2 regions of the Rufibacter sp. DG15C genome follow, and region 2 is predicted to be linked to the other one. Evidence: riboswitches for the same ligand, from Rfam matches in the RefSeq annotation. Region 2 holds a riboswitch; the other holds the start of a gene.

Region 1 (3,411 bases), 1.0 Mb from region 2:
AAGTCCAAACCGACGCCCTTTTAGACTATTCTTCTTTCTTGGTAAGATCGCTCTCAATCTCGTGTAAGAACACACGGTCAATACCTTCTTCTACCGTAGGCAAGATGTTCAACACAGACTCTAACTTAGAGATAGTGATCAACTTCATTACGTGCTCCTGCAAGCCAGTCAAGATCAATACTCCTCCAGAAGAGTTGCAAAGACGGTTAGCAATCAGGATAGAAGAAAGCCCTGATGAATCTGTATATTTTACGTTGGTAAGATCTAGGATCAAATTAGTTATACCTTCTGCGTTCAATTTCACAAACTCTGACTTCAGATCTGGCGCGATCGTGGTGTCAAGCTTCTTTTCATCTATCGTGATGACGGTATAATTCTCTTTTTTATCAATTGTGTACTTCATAAGTAACAGCAAAAAGGTTTAGAGTGCGAATCTACCAAAAATTGGTGGAATATCTGTAACAAACTAGGTTAAAAAATGTTGGCGGCAATGCTCTTCTGCAAAGCTTCCAGGTCCTGGGCGTAGGGCTGGGGGGAGAACGTTTCGCCTAGGACTTGCTCGTATAATTCAATGTAACGCTGGGATATTTCGGACACCTTCTCATCGGTCATCTCGGGCACCTGCTGGCCGTCCTTCCCTTGGAAACCTTGTTCTATCAGCCATTGACGTACAAATTCTTTAGAAAGTTGCCGTTGCGGCTGGTTGGCATCTTGTCTCTCTTGGTAACCCTCTGAGTAAAAGAACCTTGAAGAATCTGGGGTGTGTATTTCATCTATCACATAGATGACCCCGTCTGCCTTCCCGAACTCATATTTAGTGTCCACCAAAATCAAGCCTCGCTCAGCCGCCAACTCGGTGCCTTTTTGAAATAGCGCCCTGGTGTAAACTTCCAATTGTTGGTACTCTTCTTCAGAGACTATGCCTTGGCGGATGATTTCCTCTCTAGAGATGTCCTCGTCGTGGCCTTCGGCAGCTTTGGTAGTGGGGGTGATGATGGGCGCAGGCAGTCTGTCGTTCTCTTTCAAGCCTTCGGGCATAGAAACGCCGCACACCGTACGCTTGCCGGCGCTGTACTCGCGCCAGGCATGGCCGGCCAGATACCCGCGTATTACCATCTCCACTTTATAAGTCTCACATTGCTTGCCAATGGTCACGTTGGGTGCCGGATGACTGATGACCCAGTTGGGCACTACGTCTTTGGTAGCTTCCAGGAATTTGGCGGCAATCTGATTTAAGACCTGTCCTTTATAAGGAATGGCTCTGGGCAGAACCACGTCAAAGGCAGAGATGCGGTCGGTGGCCACCAGGGCCAGCTTGTCTTGAAAGTAATAGACGTCCCGCACCTTGCCCCGGTAGAAGCCGGTCTGCTGCGGAAAATGGAAATTGGTTTCTTTGAGCGCTTGCATGGCGTGGGCTTAAGGAGGCAAAGTTAGAAAAGGATGCGAAGGGGGCAAGCAGAAAAAGCGGTTTCCGTTTTTGGCCTGTTTTCCAGAAAAGAAGCCGAAAACGAAAGTGCACAAACCTGCGTAGAGAAAAAAAGAAAAAAATAGACGAATTTTTGTTTTTGTCCAATTCGTCTATACATTTGCGTCATCAAGTCAATTATTCCGGTAGTTGATTTATAAAGAAGAGTGGAGAGACAGGCTCTGTGAAGCTCTAGCAACCTACCTTGGTGTAAGGTGCTAATTCCTGAACCCAACCGCATAGTGCGCTGGGGAATATAAATTGATACAATGATGGAAAAGCAATTCCAAACCATTCGTCAAATCACAGCAGAGCACTTTCAAGTGTCCACCCAGACCCTTGTGTCTGCAATCCTCACTTTCTTGCCTAATCAGCAGCGAATGCCCGTGCTGGGTTATTGTTGCTGTTGTTGCCGCTAATCCAGCTTTTTCTCCTTCTTGTTTTCAGGGCTAACCGCGCGTAGCCAACTGGTTCTGCGCGTCCATATTTAGCCTCCTGTCTTGTTTTTGTTCAATTTTAAATTGTAACCTGGAATTCCCATGTCCTTATCCTACCATTTTGATACCCTTCAGCTACACGCTGGCCAAGAAATAGACGCTACCACCCGCTCCAGAGCGGTTCCTATCTATCAGACTACCTCTTACGTGTTTGAGAACGCGGCCCACGGCGCTAATTTGTTCGCCTTAAAGGAGTTTGGCAATATCTACACCCGCATCATGAACCCCACCACCGATGTGTTTGAGAAACGCATTGCTGCACTGGAAGGGGGCGTGGCTGCTGTAGCAGTCGGGTCTGGTCAGGCGGCCCAGTTCATTGCATTAACCAACATCCTGCAGGCCGGCGACAACTTTATTGCCTCCAGCAACCTGTACGGCGGTTCTTACAACCAATTCAAGGTGGCTTTCAAACGCCTGGGCATAGAGGTGCGCTTTACTAAAAATGACGAGCCAGCCTCTTTTGCCAAACTGGTGGATGAAAATACCAAGGCCTTCTACCTGGAGACCATTGGTAACCCGCGCTTTAACGTTCCAGACTTTGAGGCTATTGCTGCGGTGGCTCTAGGGCACAAGCTTCCATTAGTAGTTGACAACACCTTCGGCGCGGGCGGTTACCTGTTTAGGCCGCTGGAGCACGGCGCCAACGTGGTCGTGGCTTCGGCTACCAAATGGATTGGCGGGCACGGCACCAGCGTGGGCGGCGTGATTGTAGACGGTGGAAACTTCAACTGGGGTAACGGCAAGTTTCCGCAGTTCAGTGAGCCGTCAGAAGGTTACCACGGACTCAACTTCTGGGAGGTGTTCGGTGCCGACGGCCCGTTTGGGAACATTGCCTTCGCCATCAGGGCCAGAGTAGAAGGTTTGCGAGATTTCGGTCCAGCCATCAGCCCGTTTAACTCCTTCCAATTACTGCAAGGCCTGGAGACGCTCTCCCTGCGCGTGGACCGGACGGTGCAGAACGCCCTGGCCCTGGCCCAGTGGCTGGAAGAACACCCGGCCGTGGAAAGCGTGAACTATCCGGGCCTGTCTTCCAGCCCTTACCACCACTTGGCCAAACGCTACCTCAAACGCGGCTTTGGCGGGGTCTTGAGCTTCAATTTGAAGGGCGGCAAGGAAGAGGCTGAAATCTTCGTGAACAACCTGGAACTGGTGAGCCATCTGGCCAACGTAGGCGATGCCAAGACGCTCATCATCCATCCCGCCTCTACCACCCATCAACAGCTCTCAGAAGAGGAGCAACTATCTGCGGGAGTGAACCCAACGCTCTTGCGCGTGTCAGTGGGCATTGAGCACATTGATGACATTCAAGCAGATTTTGAACAGGCGTTTGCCAAGGTGAAATTGGCTCGTCCGGTCGCCGAGGCGCTTAATTAAGAGAACCATGTTGAAAGGAAGAGTTTTTGAATACAAGGAACCCTTTGAGTTGGAGTCTGGGCGGCATCTGCCCGG
Region 2 (3,411 bases):
CCTGAACGAGAAGGAGATGTTACTCACGCCGCCGCTCACTTTACAGCCCGGTAGGTTTTCTTTAATCCAGCGGGTGGCATTGATGAAGTCTACGGCGTAGTTGTTGTGCTCTTCCATGCCCGTGGCCACCGTCAAGATGTTGGGGTCAAAGATGATGTCCTGGGGCGGGAAGCCTACTTCTTTGGTCAGGATGTTATAAGCACGTTGGCAGATTTGGATGCGACGCTCGTAGTTGTCGGCCTGGCCTTGTTCGTCAAACGCCATCACCACCACCGCGGCTCCGTAACTGCGCACCTTGCGGGCCACTTCCTTGAATTTCTCTTCGCCTTCTTTAAGGGAGATGGAGTTGACAATAGCCTTACCCTGCACACACTTCAAACCAGCCTCAATCACGCTCCATTTAGAGGAGTCAATCATGATGGGCACGCGCGCAATGTCTGGTTCTGAGGCGATGAGGTTGAGGAAGGTGGTCATGGCGGCTTCTGAGTCCAGCAGGCCTTCGTCCATGTTCACGTCTATGATTTGGGCACCGTTCTCTACCTGTTGGCGGGCAATGGCCAGGGCTTCTTCAAACTCCCCATTTAAAATGAGGCGGGCGAATTTCTTGGAGCCGGTGACGTTGGTGCGCTCACCGATGTTGACGAAGTTGGAGCCTTCAAACACCGTTAGTGGCTCAAGGCCGGAATAGGTAGGAACGGCCGGTAATTCTGGGAGGGGACGCGGATAGAATTCCTGGGCAATCTGGGCAATGACTTTGATGTGCGGCGGCGTAGTGCCACAACAACCACCCACAATGTTCACGAAGTTGTTCTCTAAATAATCCCGTATATGCTCACCCATCTGCTCAGGCGTCTCGTCATAGGCGCCAAAAGCGTTTGGCAAACCGGCATTCGGGTACGCGCTTATTCTGAACTTAGAGGCCTTATCCAAAGACTGCAAATGCGGGCGCAACTGCTTCGCGCCCAGGGCACAGTTAAAGCCAACGCTCAACAATGTCATGTGCGACACCGAGTACAAGAACGCCTCTACCGTCTGCCCCGACAAGGTTCGGCCGCTGGCGTCTGTAATAGTGCCGGATACCATAATAGGCAGGCGCTTGCCCGTCTGCTGGCTATATTGGTCAATGGCGAACAAAGCTGCCTTGGCGTTGAGTGTGTCAAAGATGGTTTCCACCAACAGCACATCCACGCCGCCGTCTACCAAGCCTTTAATCTGCTCGGTGTAGGCGTCTACCAATTCATCAAAAGTAATAGCTCTAAATCCTGGGTTGTTCACATCAGGCGAGAGAGAGGCGGTACGGTTGGTGGGGCCCATGGCCCCGGCCACGAAGCGCGGTTTGTCTGGCGTCTTGGCGGTCCACTCATCGGCAGCCTCGCGGGCGATGCGCGCAGATTCGAAATTTAGTTCATAGACCAAATCCTCCATCTGGTAATCGGCCATGGCAATGGAGGTGCCGCTGAAGGTGTTGGTCTCGGCAATGTCTGCGCCGGCCTCAAAGTACTGGCTATGGATTTCTTTGATGATGTGCGGCTGCGTGAGGGAGAGCAAATCGTTGTTGCCCTTCACATCGGTAGGGTGGTTTTTAAAGCGCTCGCCGCGGTAATCCTCTTCTTGGAGGTTATAGCGTTGAATCATGGTGCCCATGGCACCGTCTAAGACTAAAATTCGTTTTTGTACTTCTTCCTCTATGCGCGTCATGGCTTTCTGGGTTCACCTGGGTATGGTTACGTATACAGAAAGGGCAGAGGAAAAGTGGCGGGCAGGCGTGCAGGAAATTCCGTCACTCATCTCCCCCAGCACGCTACGCGAACTGGGTAGGAAGTAGCACCCAACTGAATTGGGTTGCTAAGACATCACAGGGCCTAATCCCTCCGTCTTTCTGGATAAGTGCTACAAAGGTAGTCTGCAAACGCGCATTCTCCAAATAGTATATACTGAGTCGAGAGTCCTGAGTCTTGAGTTGGGGATTTTCGTTTTTGGGCTGTTTTCTGGAAAAGGGGCTAAAAATGAACTTTGCGTAGTGCTACTCGGAAGAGTTCTGCACATTGGGAGGTCTTGTGTATTGGCTTAGGAGGATTTTCTCTGCTCGTGTAAACACCCCCCTTCGCCCCCCTCAAGGGGGGAATCACTACTAGCAAAGGCTTCTACTACTGGCACCCATTCCAGTCTTTCCGGCGAGTCGCCTAAGCAGGTTGCCGCCTCTGAACCGAACAGCGGTCACTAGAAAGCGATACCGGTCAGCTAATTCAAGGAAGTAAATATGCAAAAGAGGCAAGCTGGTACAGCGCGAGGTGGGAAGACGGGGCCCCGCGGCCGCGAGCGCTTGGCGGATATGATGCAACGAAGGGCATAAGGGCACCGGATGAAGCGGCATTGCTCAGGCATAGCCAACGGAAGTCCATAAGGTATACAGGAGGAGAGGCAGTCTGGGTCGTTGGCGATAACACCAACAACTGCGGGATTCAGCAGAGGGAGACATCAACCAACAACCAGCAATCGACAATCAAAACCGTTTTCCGCCTAATTCCCAGAAAACAGCCCAAAAATGAAAATCTTAGAAAATGAAAAAGCCTGCGCGAGGCAGGCTTTTCAAGTAGGTTCGGGGAAGCATCAGTTGATGTGCCTCACGGTTAGTGCGCCGTCAGGAAACAAGAAAAAACCGTCCCGGTAGACATCCAAAAATGGCATAAATTGATGGCTGCCAGTAACAAGAATTTCCGCTATGTGATATTCCAAACCTACAATATCGTCTATCCCTACCGTTGGTAGGCAATCAACTATTAAGCGTTAAAATCACTTTTTTATTTTACTCTATAACAGAGAAAATATTGACAAAAACAGGGTCTGCTCCGTTTGAGATGACTTTTGCGACTGCAAGTTAACTTTTTTTGTAAGACTGCAGATAGGCATTTTTGTCGGTGCGTTGGCCTACAATCCGGAAGAAACTGATTGTTTGGTGCTTATCTTTTTTAAGGGCTCGTGCAAACGGGTCTTTTTTTTGTCCATGCTCCTCAAAGTCCTTCACATACTGCTCGCGTATGAGTTCAGCGGCGGGCAACACCTCCGCGGTGGTGACTTTGACCAAGCCGGTTTTCTCCCAAAGTTTCTGCCACCAGGGAATGGAATGGATGTAGTACCAGTAGTCCTGGTAGTCTTCCTGCAGAAAGTCGGGCACCTGGTCCAGTGTTTCAATCTCCTCCAGAAAGCACACGTCCACCACGCCTATGTAGCCATCGGGCTTCAGGAACTTGCAGATATAGGGCAGGTATTTGTCATCGGTGCCAAAGTAGGTGTAAGAATCTATCACCAAAACCACGTCAAAAAACTCCTTCGGGAAGGGCAGGGACCTGGCATCTACCTGAAGTGGAAACACTTGGTTTTCCAGGTTCTCGTCTAAGATGCGCTGGTAAT

What was found. A riboswitch is a leader RNA that binds a small molecule or an ion and turns the genes downstream of it on or off. The one in region 2 is predicted to bind S-adenosylmethionine.
Region 1: it holds a riboswitch for S-adenosylmethionine, as region 2 does, so the genes downstream of both, TH61_RS16695 (O-acetylhomoserine aminocarboxypropyltransferase/cysteine synthase family protein) here and metH (methionine synthase) in region 2, are expected to answer to the same signal.

What each region holds. Positions count from the first base shown of each region.
Region 1 covers NZ_CP010776.1:3,896,435-3,899,845, reverse strand. Annotated here, with positions in the region: gene TH61_RS16710 (ribonuclease Z) at 1-8, opposite strand, end outside; gene TH61_RS16705 (STAS domain-containing protein) at 26-403, opposite strand; gene TH61_RS16700 (phosphoribosylaminoimidazolesuccinocarboxamide synthase) at 472-1,407, opposite strand; SAM riboswitch class I at 1,618-1,728, shown strand; gene TH61_RS16695 (O-acetylhomoserine aminocarboxypropyltransferase/cysteine synthase family protein) at 2,005-3,336, shown strand; gene metX (homoserine O-acetyltransferase) at 3,344-3,411, shown strand, end outside.
Region 2 covers NZ_CP010776.1:766,763-770,173, reverse strand. Annotated here, with positions in the region: gene metH (methionine synthase) at 1-1,698, opposite strand, end outside; SAM riboswitch class I at 1,782-1,890, opposite strand; gene TH61_RS03205 (cyclopropane-fatty-acyl-phospholipid synthase family protein) at 2,879-3,411, opposite strand, start outside.